One region of the Bacillus sp. GW821-FHT01G09 genome, then DNA from elsewhere that is predicted to be linked to it. Evidence: riboswitches for the same ligand, from Rfam matches in the RefSeq annotation. Region 1 holds a riboswitch; each other region holds the start of a gene.
The links. Region 1 has a riboswitch for thiamine pyrophosphate ahead of thiU (HMP/thiamine ABC transporter substrate-binding protein ThiU). Riboswitches for the same ligand answer to the same signal wherever they lie in the genome.
Positions count from the first base shown of each region.

Region 2: it holds a riboswitch for thiamine pyrophosphate, as region 1 does, so the genes downstream of both, thiC (phosphomethylpyrimidine synthase ThiC) here and thiU (HMP/thiamine ABC transporter substrate-binding protein ThiU) in region 1, are expected to answer to the same signal.
Region 3: it holds a riboswitch for thiamine pyrophosphate, as region 1 does, so the genes downstream of both, tenA (thiaminase II) here and thiU (HMP/thiamine ABC transporter substrate-binding protein ThiU) in region 1, are expected to answer to the same signal.

Region 1 is NZ_JBWKWL010000002.1:443,166-447,827, reverse strand. Features, by position in the region: gene AC07VD_RS07780 (PepSY domain-containing protein) at 1-476, opposite strand, end outside; gene AC07VD_RS07775 (PepSY domain-containing protein) at 568-1,248, opposite strand; gene ykoH (two-component system sensor histidine kinase YkoH) at 1,245-2,609, opposite strand; gene ykoG (two-component system response regulator YkoG) at 2,613-3,299, opposite strand; TPP riboswitch at 3,401-3,513, shown strand; gene thiU (HMP/thiamine ABC transporter substrate-binding protein ThiU) at 3,610-4,212, shown strand; gene AC07VD_RS07755 (ECF transporter S component) at 4,214-4,662, shown strand, end outside.
Region 2 is NZ_JBWKWL010000002.1:1,191-5,852, reverse strand. Features, by position in the region: gene thiC (phosphomethylpyrimidine synthase ThiC) at 1-1,246, opposite strand, end outside; TPP riboswitch at 1,378-1,485, opposite strand; gene AC07VD_RS05395 (Type 1 glutamine amidotransferase-like domain-containing protein) at 1,555-2,247, opposite strand; gene AC07VD_RS05390 (spore coat protein) at 2,289-2,561, shown strand; gene AC07VD_RS05385 (hypothetical protein) at 2,636-2,839, opposite strand; gene spo0M (sporulation control protein Spo0M) at 2,971-3,747, shown strand; tRNA gene AC07VD_RS05375 (tRNA-Leu) at 3,826-3,907, opposite strand; tRNA gene AC07VD_RS05370 (tRNA-Leu) at 4,173-4,261, opposite strand; tRNA gene AC07VD_RS05365 (tRNA-Cys) at 4,269-4,339, opposite strand; tRNA gene AC07VD_RS05360 (tRNA-Gly) at 4,345-4,419, opposite strand; tRNA gene AC07VD_RS05355 (tRNA-Gln) at 4,469-4,540, opposite strand; tRNA gene AC07VD_RS05350 (tRNA-His) at 4,550-4,625, opposite strand; tRNA gene AC07VD_RS05345 (tRNA-Trp) at 4,650-4,662, opposite strand, start outside.
Region 3 is NZ_JBWKWL010000002.1:288,614-293,275, reverse strand. Features, by position in the region: gene thiO (glycine oxidase ThiO) at 1-880, opposite strand, end outside; gene tenI (thiazole tautomerase TenI) at 864-1,481, opposite strand; gene tenA (thiaminase II) at 1,456-2,166, opposite strand; TPP riboswitch at 2,246-2,354, opposite strand; gene AC07VD_RS06880 (monovalent cation:proton antiporter family protein) at 2,416-4,260, opposite strand; gene prpE (bis(5'-nucleosyl)-tetraphosphatase PrpE) at 4,492-4,662, shown strand, end outside.

The sequences.
Region 1 (4,662 bases):
TTTGCGGAAATTTCAAAATCTGTCTCAGTTCCTTGCTTCGTTTGGATTTCCATTTCATAGATGTAAGCACCGTCATCTTCGTCAAGCTTACTTTCTGTTACGGTTCCACCTGTTTGCTTTAAAGCAATTTCTTCAGCTTCTTCTTTGGTTATGGCGACTTGTTCTGCTTTCTCCTTTAACGGGTCATTAAGCGCTTGTTTTGTATGAATATCTACATAAACGTCGTAGTCTTCACCTTCTTTTTCAATCTCCACTTCATAGACTTCTTTGCCGTTGTAAAGGTCTCTGTCAATGTCTTCTACTGTGCCATCAACAACTGTTTTAGCAATTGCTTCTGCTTCTTGTTCAGTGAGTGCATCCGTCTTAGAAGAAGCCTGTCTGTTTTCATTGTTTTCTTTGGCAAACGCGTTGTAGCTGAATCCTCCGGCCGCTAGGCACCCTGCTAAAAGACCGACCATCCATTTTTTCTTGAGCATTTGTGAGTCCTCCTTTGTTTTGTATGAGTACAGTTTACACACTCAACATGAAAGGAAAACGAGAGCAAGATGAGAATTTGATGAGAAACCGTCAGTCTTCATACACAATGTTAGCTACCTTTCCTGTGTAGGCATTGATTTTCACTGTCGCTTCCTTATTATCAGGAAGATCAACGTCCACTTCAAAGATGAGAGTGCCCTCACTATCTTCGAGATCTGCGTCATCCGCTGTTCCTCCCGTTTCTCGCTCAGCAATTGTTTTGGCTTCTTTTTTCGTAATCGGCGTTTTTTGTTGATCTTTGCTGCTGATTTGATCGGCAGACAAGACTGTTTTTGCCTGCATGTCTACCTTCACTTCGTATGTTTTCCCATCTTCTTTTTGTATGGTATAAGTGGCAACTCGACTTTGTCGTGTTTGTTTTTTGACCGTTCCCGGCACCCGCTCAAGCGCGAGATGCTCGGCTTCTTTTTCTGTCATGGCAGATGGATTCACTGCTTTTACTCTATTCATTGAAAGAATGTCAGCCGATATTGCGTCTGCTTTTACAAAGTAAGTTCCCTTTTGATTTTCAAGCGTTATATCATATGTTTTTTTATCCTTTGATTGTGTTGCTTTCGTGACCTTGCCTTCATAAGAGGCTTCGACTTTTTTTACGACAGTCTCCTTTGACAATACGTTCTCATGGGTTTGCCGAATGATGAGAAACGTACAGATGATGACAACTAAAATGGCTGCTGCAGCAAAAGATACTGTTTTTATTGTTTTAGTCATCGGCCTCCCCCATTCTGTTCGCTGAATTGCATGGTGACAGCTGTTCCTTGTCCCGGCTTGCTTTTGACAGACAGCTCAATGCCATGCTCATCGGCGATTTGCTTGGCAATGGAAAGGCCTAAACCCGTTCCGCCTGTTTTTCTGTTTCGTGCTTCATCTGCCCGGTAGAACCGTTCGAACAAATGCGGGATATGCTCCTCAGGTATTCCGATGCCTTCATCCCTCACTGATAAAAATGGCCGTCCATTCCTCGTTCCAGCTGACATCTCAATAGGCTTTTCACTATACTTTATTGCATTATCAAGCAAAATGGTCAACAGCTGCTTGATGCGTTCTTCATCAGCTTTTACAAGCAGGCTCTCTTTATCAGTTTCAAGCAATATGTCACGCTGATAAACGGACTGGAGCGTTTGCATAACCGCGCGCGCCGCTTCAATCAGATCGATTGTTTTCAGATCAAGCTCAAGCTCTTGATGACTTTTGGCCAGCGCCAAAAGCTGATTGGTCAGTTTTTTCATATGCACCGCTTCTGAGTGAATGGCTTCTATCGACTCCTCAAGCACCTCCGGCTTTTTTGCCCCCCACCGCTTCATCAGGCTGCTGTAGCTTTCTATAATGGTGAGCGGCGTTTTCAATTCGTGTGAAGCATCTTGAACAAATTGCTGCTGTTTATCATAGTGCTCCTTCAGCATCATTGCCATTTCATTAAATGTCAGCCCCATTTGATACAATTCATCGTTGGACTGTCCTTCTAAAGAAATCGTTTTAAATTCTTTGTCTCGCTGTATGTCTTTCATTGTGATCATTAATCGTCTGATCGGATTGATGATTCGGCGGGCTAGCAAGCTGCCTGCAAAAAAAGAAGCAATGCAGACAGCAGCACTTGCAGCGATTAAGATGATTTTCAACAGAAACAGACTCTCTTCTGTGTTCTCAAGCCTTTCAACCAGCTGAAGAGAAACCACTTGTCCATCGGTCCAAATCACCGGAACAGCAGCCTCGGCAAACAGCTTGCCGTCATGTTTCCTCACATCTGCCGTTTCTCCGCTATGAAAAGAGAGAGGAAAATCTTTATAGGCTTTTTCTTTTGTGATCGTCATAACGGCTTTTTGATCACCATTCACTACACGCACCATGCCCTTTGCCGGAAGATAGGCCTGCAGCATATCCTGCAAAGCCACTCCTTCTGTTTCAGCGGCACGCAGCGCTTCGGCAATGTTATCCGTCTCATCAGCAAGCCGGGATGCATCCTTTGATGTCAGCGCAGACGAAAAAATGAGATAGACTGCGGTATGCACCAAAATTAATAAAATCAACAGTGATATTGATGTGTATAGATGAATCTTGGTCTTCAGCTTCATCGTTTACCCCTTAATGGCATAGCCGACCCCGCGTATCGTATGGATCAGCTGTTTTTCGTAAGGATAGTCCAGTTTTTTTCTGATGTATCTTATGTAGACGTCCACGACATTTGTATCACCGATATAATCAAATCCCCATACCGAGCTTAGAATTTGCTCCCGTGTCAGCACTTGCTGCGGATGCTTTAGCATATAGACGAGTAGATCAAATTCCCGCGGCGTTAATTCCACCTCTTTGTCTCCGCGTCTCACTTCACGGGTTTTTTCGTTCACCCGCAAATCGTCATATGTAAGAAAGGTGCCGATATCTTCCGTTTTTGTTCCATTTTGCCGCAGCGCCGCCCTGATTCTCGCAAGCAATTCCTCGATTTCAAACGGCTTGGTGACATAGTCATTTGCACCGATGTCCAGACCTGTTACCTTATCAGGAATACTGTCTCGCGCCGTTAATAATATGACCGGTGTCTGCGGATCCGTTTTTCTCAAGCGGCGCAGCACTTCCAGTCCGCTAAGCCCCGGAAGCATGACATCAAGAAGCACCAAGGAATACCCGCCTTTCGCTGCCGCATCCAGACCTTCTGTGCCATTGTGTTTGATGGTGACGCTGTATCCTTCATATTCCAATTCAAGCTGAAGAACCCTGGCGATTTTTTCTTCATCTTCCACAATTAATATGTTTCCTTTTTCCAAATTTGATCATCCTCTCCCGTCCCTATATGAAAAAAATGATTTCGTTGTTTACAAAATGATTCTTATCATCTATTATGATGTCAAAATAAAAAATTGTATACGGAAAGCACTAGGGGTGCTGTTTTGGCTGAGATAAAGCGCGGAAGAAACGCGCTTTGATCCCTTATGACCCGATCTGGATAATACCAGCGTGGGGAAGTGCAGGTTGACCGAATGGTGTATTTTTTTGTGCGCTTAATCGATCTATGACTGCATATTCCCTTAGGATATGCAGTTTTTTATTTTACCAAAAAAACAGGAGGTCGGAGAAATGGAGCATATTTGCGGTACAAGCAGAATCGCCGGTTTTCGCTTCTCTTTATATCCGATGACGGATGATTTTATCAGTGTGATCAAGTCTGCGCTGAAAAAAACAGATACATCCAATGTATGGACGAAAACCGACCATATCAGCACGGTGTTACGCGGATCGATTGATCATGTATTCGATGCTGCAAAAGCCATTTACCTTCATGCAGCAAACAGCGAAAAACACATCGTCATGAACGGCACGTTTTCCATTGGATGCCCGGGTGACACACAGGGGGATACATATCTTTCCAAAGGTGATAAGCGTGTCAATGAAGATGCTGTCCGAGGCTTGAAGGCGGAAGCGCCGTGCCAATTTGCCCTTTATCCAATGAACGAGCCGGATTATATGGGATTGATTAGGAAGGCTGTCGACATTGCAAAAGCCCAAGGCACTTTCGTACAGGGTGTCCATTACGCGAGCGAGCTTGACGGGGATGCGCATGACGTATTCAGCACATTGGAAGCCGTTTTCCGCATGGCTGAGCAGCAAACAAACCACATCACCATGACTGTGAATCTTTCGGCTAACAGTCCATCAAGAAAAAACAGAAAGCAGGGATAACATGAAAAGCTGGAAAGTAAAAGAAATTGTCATCATGTCCGTTATCAGTATCGTATTTGCCGTTGTTTATTTATTATTTACACATTTCGGAAACGTGCTTGCAGGTATGTTTGGGCCAATCGCCTATGAACCGATTTACGGCATTTGGTTTATCGTTTCTGTGATCGCCGCGTACATGATTCGAAAACCGGGTGCGGCGCTCGTTTCTGAAATCATTGCCGCTCTCGTTGAGTGCCTGCTGGGAAATCCGTCTGGCCCGATGGTCATCGTCATTGGCATTGTTCAAGGGCTCGGGGCTGAGGCTGTATTTCTTGCAACACGCTGGAAAGCATACTCTCTCCCTGTCCTTATGCTGGCCGGTATGGGGTCTTCAGTAGCCAGCTTTATCTATGATCTCTTTGTTTCTGGCTATGCAGCCTATTCACCAGGTTATCTGCTCATTATGCTTGT
Region 2 (4,662 bases), 440 kb from region 1:
GCGCTTCTTTACAAAGGTCCATTTGTTTATCGACGTTCTCTTTGATTTTATGCATCGGAACATGTCCAGGACCCTCAATCATCACCTGAACATCATGCTTCCAGGCAATTTGCGTCAGCTCTCCAAGCGTCTCTAATTCAGCAAACTGCGCTTCGTCATTGGCATCAGCAATTGATCCGGGACGCAAACCATCCCCAAGAGAGAAAGCAATATCATACGTTTTCATAATCTCACATATTTCTTCAAAATGTGTGTATAAAAAGCTTTCTTGATGATGAGCCAGACACCACTGCGCCATAATCGCTCCCCCGCGTGACACAATACCAGTTGTCCGTTTGGCAGTCAGCGGTACATACCTAAGCAAAACACCCGCGTGAATCGTAAAATAATCCACTCCCTGCTCTGCCTGCTCGATTAGCGTATCACGATAAATCTCCCACGTTAAATCCTCCGCTACGCCGTTTACTTTTTCAAGCGCCTGATAAATCGGAACAGTTCCCACAGGCACGGGGCAATTGCGGATAATCCATTCACGCGTCGTATGAATATCTTTTCCGGTAGAGAGATCCATCATTGTATCTGCTCCCCAGCGGATGGCCCACGTCATTTTTTCCACTTCTTCTTCAATGGATGACGTAACCGCTGAATTCCCGATATTCGCATTAATCTTCACATGAAAATTCCGGCCGATAATCATTGGCTCACTTTCAGGGTGATTAATGTTTGAAGGAATAATCGCCCGGCCGCTGGCTACCTCGTCTCTGACGAATTCAGGAGACACATGCTCACGAATGGCGATAAATTCCATCTCAGGTGTAATGATCCCCTTTTTTGCATAGTGCATTTGTGTGACATTTTGACCTGCCTTCGCCCTCAGCGGTTTCCGCTTTAATCCTGGGTAGCTTACGTTTGGATTTGCTTTTTTATAACCGTTATCTTCTGGTTTTATAGCCCGACCTTCATACTCTTCCACGTCACCGCGCTCTGTGATCCATTTTTGGCGGAGCGGCTTTAATCCTTCTTGAATATTAATGGTTACTTCAGGGTCCGTATACGGTCCGCTTGTATCATAGACACGCACAGGCGCGTTTTCCTCTTCGCCGAACGATCCCGTCGTCGGACTCAATGCAATCTCCCTCATCGGCACTTGGATGTCCGAAGAAGAACCCTCCACGTATACCTTCTTGCTGCCTGAAAAACTTGACATAATGGAAATGTTGGCTTGCTGCACTGAATTGTTTTGCATTACTTTCCTTCCCCTCTCTACATTTGAAAGGACAAAATCAAGCCCATAACCAGCACAAAAAACCGGATTCATATAAATGAACCCGGTTACAGTCAGAAAGAAACATATTATTGCCCAGCACGACAATAACAAAAACAATTCCTCTACTTCCCCACGCTGGTACGAACCAGATCAGGTCCAAAGGGTTAAGAAGCTTACCTTCTCTCTCAGCCCGAAAGCGGGCACCCCCAGTAACTATTGATTTCGCACTCATCTTATCATAAAATCAATCTGAAAAAAAGAGGAATATAGATAATATTCAGCCAATTTCACCCTAAATATTTGACCGGCAACGGGATTTCAGCTATTTCATGTTCAGCCATCATCACCCGATATGCCTTTGCACCCGACCTTGAACTCACAGTCTGAAACAGCTGATCATTTATGAAATGGAGAGCAGCCCCATCATCCGCTGCATAGCCACTGCATAAGAACTTGTTAGATATCAGCTGGTGGTATGCCGGTCTCCGATCCTTTTCCCCGTCATAATGGGGACAAAAGCTCCCTTGCAAAAAACCTAAACTTTTCAAACTTGTCAGCGGTCCGGCTGAATCTGTCACCCCTTCTTCAAACCAGCAGATCGCATCGGCACTTAATCCAGCTACAACCACACCGTTCTTCCATGCTTCCCTGAGAATATGATCCAGCCCACACTCTTTCCATAACACAAGTAAATTCCGCGTATTTCCACCGCCAACATAAATCACGTCCATTTCCATAACAAAAGAAGCTAAATCTGTTGATGGCGGCTTAAACAAAGATAAGTGAGACGGCACACAATCCAGTGTTTTAAATGCATGATAAAACCGCTGAATATAGTTTTGGGAATCTCCGCTCGCCGTCGGCAAAAAACAAATACGAGGCTGCTCTCGTTTTGATTGATTGAGGATATATTGATCGAGGGACAAATTATCCGGATCCATCGAAAAACCCCCGCCCCCCATCGCAATAATCTGCTTCATCATCACACCCCCCAACAAAATTTGTTGCTTATTATAGCATTTTGTATAGAAGCAAGAAACAAAGCCAAATACTTTCTTATCAGGAGCTGCTAAAAAAACAAAGGAGGTGGTTTCCCATTGAACAAAGTCTTTGTCCCAAAGATATTCTTGATTTGTTAACAACAATAAAAACCAGCATTAACAAATACACTGTCGCAATAACAGAAGCCGAAAATCCCCACATCAGAAGAGCATTGCATGATCAATTAGATACAACTGTTTATCTCCATGATGAACTGTCAGATCTTCTGTTAGAAAAGGGGTGGCTCGGGTGAGCAATTACGCTTTTATCTTGCAGTAAAGACCACAAAAAGAGACGGGATCTCAAAGATGAGATGCCGTCTCTTTTTTATTGCTCCACTCTTCTTAAAGCCTCGTTTACCGTTTCTTTTATAAACGCGTCTTCACCGCTTAATCGGTCTAAACTGAGATCACCGTTTCTCAGCCTTTCGGAAATATTGTTTATATCCTCCTCTACTGTGATTTGCAGCTCACCAGCCAAAAACATTCTGTGTAATTCATCTGCAACCAAACTTTCTTTATTCACTTCCATCCACTCCTTTATTTTCTTAGTCTGTCCCTAGGCCGAGACGAATAATAGGAAAAAAGTATGAATCAGATGAATCTTTTTTCCTCCTTCTTACGTATATCTGTTGAGAAAAAAGAAAAAGGGGAAGATCTAACATGTCACTTTTTAAGAAGCTTGCGGCAAGTGCCGGAATTGGAGCAGCAAAAGTTGATACTATTTTAGAGAAAGACGCATATTTTCCTGGAGAAGAAGTACAGGGAACTGTACATGTCAAAGGCGGAAAAATCGCTCAGGACATCCGTTATATCGATTTACAGCTTAGTACACGGTATGTCATTGTAAAAGACGATGAAGAGCACCGGAAATACGCTACAATTCATTCTTTCCGGGTCACTGGTTCATTTACCATTCAGCCTGGTGAAGAGCATCAATTTCCGTTCACATTCACTCTGCCTCTAGATACGCCGATCACTGTAGGGAAAGTAGAGGTTGCCGTGGTGACAGACCTTGACATTCAAGGCGGTATCGATAAATCCGATCATGACCGCATTTTCGTTGAAGCGCACCCTTGGATTGAAAATGTGCTTGAAGCAATCGAAAACCTGGGCTTCCGTCTTAACGAAGCAGACTGCGAACAAGCGCCCTACTTCCAGCGTCGTCTTCCGTTCGTTCAGGAATTCGAATTCGTTCCGACTTCCGGATATTATCGTCAGATGCTTGATGAATTAGAGCTCATTTTCCTTTTAGACGAAGACGGTTTGGAAATCATTTTCGAAGTCGACCGCAGAGCAAGAGGACTCCGAGGGCGGCTGGAAGAGATGTATAATGACGGAGAACAGCTTGTACGCGTCCGTTTCAGCCAATCAGAGCTTGAAGATACAGAAGAGCTAGAAGAGGTGCTAGAAGAGATCCTAGACCAATACGCTGAGTAAGTATAAAAAGGAGCCGAGGCTCCTTTTCTTTAATAAAAAATAAAAACCCGTTTCTGTTAAGAAACGGGTTTTTCAGTATACCGGTGGTCGGGGTCGAACCGACACTCCAGAAGGAACACGATTTTGAGTCGTGCGCGTCTGCCAATTCCGCCACACCGGCAAGTTTTACGTCGTATCTAACCGACGAATATAAATATATCATGGATCTCATAAAGTGTCAACGTATTTCAAAAAAGTTTTTATGGAAATATAAAATAAAAGTGTTGAAAGACTAGCTATACAGCCGCTTTATAATAGGCCTCGGAACTTAACTTGTTATGATAAATCAAAGCATTAAAAAAATGATCTACATAAGTAGATCATTAATATGATTAGTTATAATGATAAAACACAAACACCAATTCAACTTACCATGTAAGTAAAATTGGTGCCGAGGGCCGGACTTGAACCGGCACGGTAGTCACCTACCGCAGGATTTTAAGTCCTGTGTGTCTGCCAATTCCACCACCCCGGCAATAAGAAGGCGACACCCGGATTCGAACCGGGGATAAAGGTTTTGCAGACCTCTGCCTTACCACTTGGCTATGCCGCCGTAATTGGAGCGGAAGACGGGATTCGAACCCGCGACCCCCACCTTGGCAAGGTGGTGTTCTACCACTGAACTACTTCCGCATTTTTAATGGACTTAATACACTATATGCAGTTGATATAAAAAGTGAGACTGGGCTAGCTGGATTCGAACCAACGCATGACGGAGTCAAAGTCCGTTGCCTTACCGCTTGGCTATAGCCCAATGATAATATGGGGCGATTGATGGGAATCGAACCCACGAGTGCCAGAGCCACAATCTGGTGCGTTAACCACTTCGCCACAACCGCCATAATCTCAAGATGTCATAAATTTGGCAGGGGCAGT
Region 3 (4,662 bases), 150 kb from region 1:
CCTTCATATTCTGTATAGCCGGCAGCATCGTTTTTGCTTTTTTCATAACCGATTCCAATCCGCCAAGATCCGGTGTTTCACTCCAGTCTCCCGGCTTCATTGTCGCGCCGACAACCAGTTTGCCGCTTTTTCTCGGTACGATATAGCAGTGATCATGGTAAAGCGTTTTTGTCAGCGGGATATCATCATTCCAAACGGACAGGCACTCCCCTTTTACAGGGAGAAAAGCATTGTTCAGTCCGAGCTGTTTAAAAAACATCCCGCTCCACACTCCGCTGGCAACGACAACATGATTAGCCCATACGTCTCCGCTAGGGGTCTTGATGGACAGGGCTTCACCGTCACGTTCGACATGCAGGACAGGCGTATGCTCAAAAATCTCCGCCCCAAGCATTTTTGCTGCTTTCACATATGCCTTGCAAACAAAATAAGGCTCCACATGCACATCATCCTGAATAAAAGATGCACCAAAGATGTCACCAGACGCATACGGCTCTTTTTCTAACACCTCTTCTTTTGAATACCAGCTGACAGAGTCCAAATCGTCCATCTGTCTCAGCTGCAGCACATCTTCTACAGAAAATGCAAGCTTAAACATACCGCCGTTATGCTGCCTGATATCCACACCGGATAATGCATAAAGCTCTTCTCCAAGACCTTTGTACAGACGCTGACTGTGCATAGCGAAATCAAAAAACGCGTCACGTTCCTCGCATTCGGCATGGGCGCCCAGCATTCCGGCAGCGGCACTTGTCGTTCTGCCGCCCATTGTTCCGCTTTCAAACAATGCGGTGCTTTTGTTTTCCTTTGCCAAATAATAAGCAATCGCGGAACCGATAATTCCGCCTCCAATAATCACTGCTTCATAATGCCTTTTCATAGCGCATCTCCTTTAGCTTGCGGGAATATCGTCTGGCTGCTTCCAAGGGCTCAGCGGAAGAGAAAATTCCTGACATAACAGCGATGCCGTCTGCCCCTGCTTGTTTTACGTCTCTTAACCTGTCCGGCGTCATCCCCCCGATGGCTATAACCGGGATGGAAATCCGCTGTTTGATATCTGACAGCAAAGATACTCCTCTGCCTTCAAGACCCTTTTTGCAATCCGTTTCAAACACATGGCCGAACAGCACGTAGTCCGCGTCTTCCTTTTCTGCTTGAACCGCTTCCTCCAGTGAATGCACCGACCTCCCGATATGAAGGTGTGGAAATCTGGCTCTGACCTGCTTCGGTGAAAAGCTTCCGCTTGGCAGCTGCACGCGGTGAATAGTAGAGAAAAGTGCAATATCCACGCGCCCGTTCATCACCAGCTTTCGTTTATCTATACCGCCTTCAAAAATAAGCTCGAGCAGTTTCAAAATATCCGCCGCCGATTTTGAGCGTTCCCGAATATGAATAAAATCAACTTCATTCTGAATCGTAATGATGATTCTCGCTAGCTCTTCTACCGGCTTGCTGTCATCCGTTATGGCGTGAAGCTCCACATTCCTCCACCTCTTTTATGGCGCTGTCAGACCAGCCTTCTTTTCGATAGGCCATTCCCCAAAATTGATATTCATAGTAGCTGGAGATGACAAAATTCTCTTTCATCTTGGCACGCACTTCCTCCGTGCTGTTTTCCGCCAGCTCATCAAAGCGGTTGATTTGCTCCTCAACCTGTTGTCTAAACCAGTCACCGCCGTACGTCCCAATCCACTTTTGATAAATCGGATGCCCAGGATCGCAATGCAGCAATTTCTCACCAACCTCGTAATAAAGCCAGTAGCATGGCAGCAGGGCCGCTAAGATTTCTGCGAAATTCCCGCTCAAAACCGAACGGTACATATGGGATGTATAAGAGTACGCTGTAGGAGACGGCTTAAACGCCTTACGCTCTTCCTCGCTGATTTCCAACAGCTCGGCAAACTCGCGATGAAGCGCCATTTCCGCCTCATATGTACCTTGGGCATGGCTTGCCATCCGCCCCGTTGTAAAAAGGTCCTTCGCATAAGCTGCGCCAAATGACTGCACCTTTGCAAAATGCGTTAAATAATAGGAATCTTGAAGTACGTAGTATTTAAAACGGTCAATCGGAAGCGTTCCGTCACCGATTCCTTGAACGAACGGATGGACAAAGCTCCCCTCCCACCATTCTGCGGCTGCGCTGCGGCATTCTTCTGAAAACTTCACAAATCATTCCCCCTCTGATAAATAAAAAAACCACTTTCCCGCAAGGAAAAGTGGTTTGGAATTGGCATAGTAAAATAACACAAATACCGCTCCACTTCCCTACGCAGGTCTGAACCTGTTCAAGTTATGAGGGTCTAAAAGTCACACTTTTATCTCAGCCCTTATGAAGGACACCCCTAGTGGTTAAACGAATACATATTGAATTGTTCTGCACCTCTATATTAACACGAATCCTTATTTGGTCAAGATTTATCCTTCCAATGTTTTCTTAAGATCCGTTACGTATCCCCGAGATCCGGTGACAATTAAACGGTCTCCAAGTTTCAGCCTTGTATCCCCATGAGGAACGATGCTGTCCACACCTCTGAAGATCCTGACAAAGATGACGTCACCTGTTAAAGGGAATTCCCGTAAAATCACACCGTCGTATTTACTGTTCTCCATATTAATTTGATACAGCGAAGACTCTTGGTTCGTGAGCAGCTTCATGACGCCAGGCGCTTCAATCAGTGCGCGAAGCAGCGTTTTTGTCGACAGCAGAATAGAAAAGATGCTGATTCCCTGCTCCTTCAGAACTGCTTCATGCTCCGGTGATCCTACGCTTGCAATGACTCTTTCTGTGCCTTTTTCTTTTGCAAGTAAAGCAATGTCTGCATTCATATCTTCATTTCCTGTCGCCACAACGAGGATATCCGTTTCAAAAATGCCGAGTGATTCAAGCGTCTCGTGTTCATAGTCAGAAATTGTTTCAACAGCAAACACTGATTCTGACAGCTTTTCCTCCGCATTCTCTTGATAGACGTGTACAACACGCACGTCATACTCTTCCTCTGGCAATTCGAGTGTAACAGGCAAAGTCATTTGATTGGCGCCAATGAACGTAATCGTCTTTTTCTCCTCCGGCTGCTCTTCCCGTTTGTATAATTTTTTAAAACAGATCGGCGTAAAAATACTTGCAATGACGGCTACTAAAATGAGCGCTCCTGACATATTTGCACTGATCACGTGAAGCTGCTGGCCGATTGTTGCAGCGGCAATCACGAGCGAAAGCGTTGATGTCAGCAGGAAACCAGACGCGAAAATGGTTCGGTTATCATACCACTTCTTTAGGTACATGACAGGAATGATTTTGCTGACTAACAGCGCCAGCAGCAGAAGCGGAATCATGATTAAAATTGTTTTATCCTGAAAAAGAGTCCAAATATCCAGCTTCACACCGACCATCACAAAGAAAATCGGTATTAAGAACCCATAACCAAATGAATCCAGCTGCTGAACAAGTTCTTTGTTTGGCGAAAGCAGGGAAACAAGTACCCCCGCCAAGAAAGCGCCGAGAATATTTTCCGCCCCAAGTGATTCAGACAGGGCAACGAGTACAATAATTAACGTAAAAATGGCACGCGTCCCGATCTGGATCGTCCCTTTTGACATGGACTGAACAAAAGAGCGATGTTTAAAGACCCGGCCGAAAAAGTAAAGCACCACTCCGGCCGCAAACAGAATCATCAGGAGCCACATGTTTCCGCTGTCCTCTCCGTATAAAGAAGAAAAAACAGCAAGAAGAATCATCGTGGCCAAATCAGCAATAACAGCAACAAGCAAAATAATCTGCCCGATATTCGAATTCATGATCCGTTCTTCTTTTAATGTTGGAACGACAACGCCTAATGAAATCGTTGAAATAATCAGGGTCATCAAAAATGCATTTTGGATAAATCCGGCCAAGACGAACCCATAGGACAAGAGCAATGATAAAATAAAAATACCGACGAAAATAACAGATGCCGCAGCAAACGTATTCGGCGCTTCCTTGCCATTCGGCAGGAACTGCTTTTTCTTTCCTTTCTCAAACGACGAAAAATCAATTTCAAGCCCGCTTAAAAACATCAAAAAGATAAATCCGAGCATAGAGAGTGTTTGGAGCCAGGTGTCACCCTCCACAACTAAATTAAGGCCGCTTTTCCCAATAATCAGCCCCATAATGATTTCAGCAACAACAACCGGGATGCTGAGTTTAAACCGATGCAAAAGGATGGGTGTCAAAAATGCAACGATAAGTACAACAACTAATGATGCGACAGATGTATGCGCCATAATCAGAACCTCCTTTTTAAGTCAGGGTTATGCTAGTTCTCACTCAGAGAACAAAACCTCATTTTTAAAAAACATAACGCGATTTTAACAAGGGTGATGATGAAAAATAAAGTGATAAGGTCTTAATCCTGTTTAGAAAATGATTCTTCTATAATTTGCACATAAAAGCTTGTGATGACTCACACCACTTTGCTTCATAATAAATAAAACAATTGGTAAGGAGGATACCGCATGGCTTACGATATCATCAGCGATATTCATGGCTGCTATGACGAAATGACTGCATTAATCCAAAAGCTTGGCTATACAATCAAAAATGGAGTACCTGTCCACGAAGAAGGCAGGGTGCTTGTTTTTGCCGGAGATTTAACTGACAGAGGGCCTAAATCGATAGAGGTCATC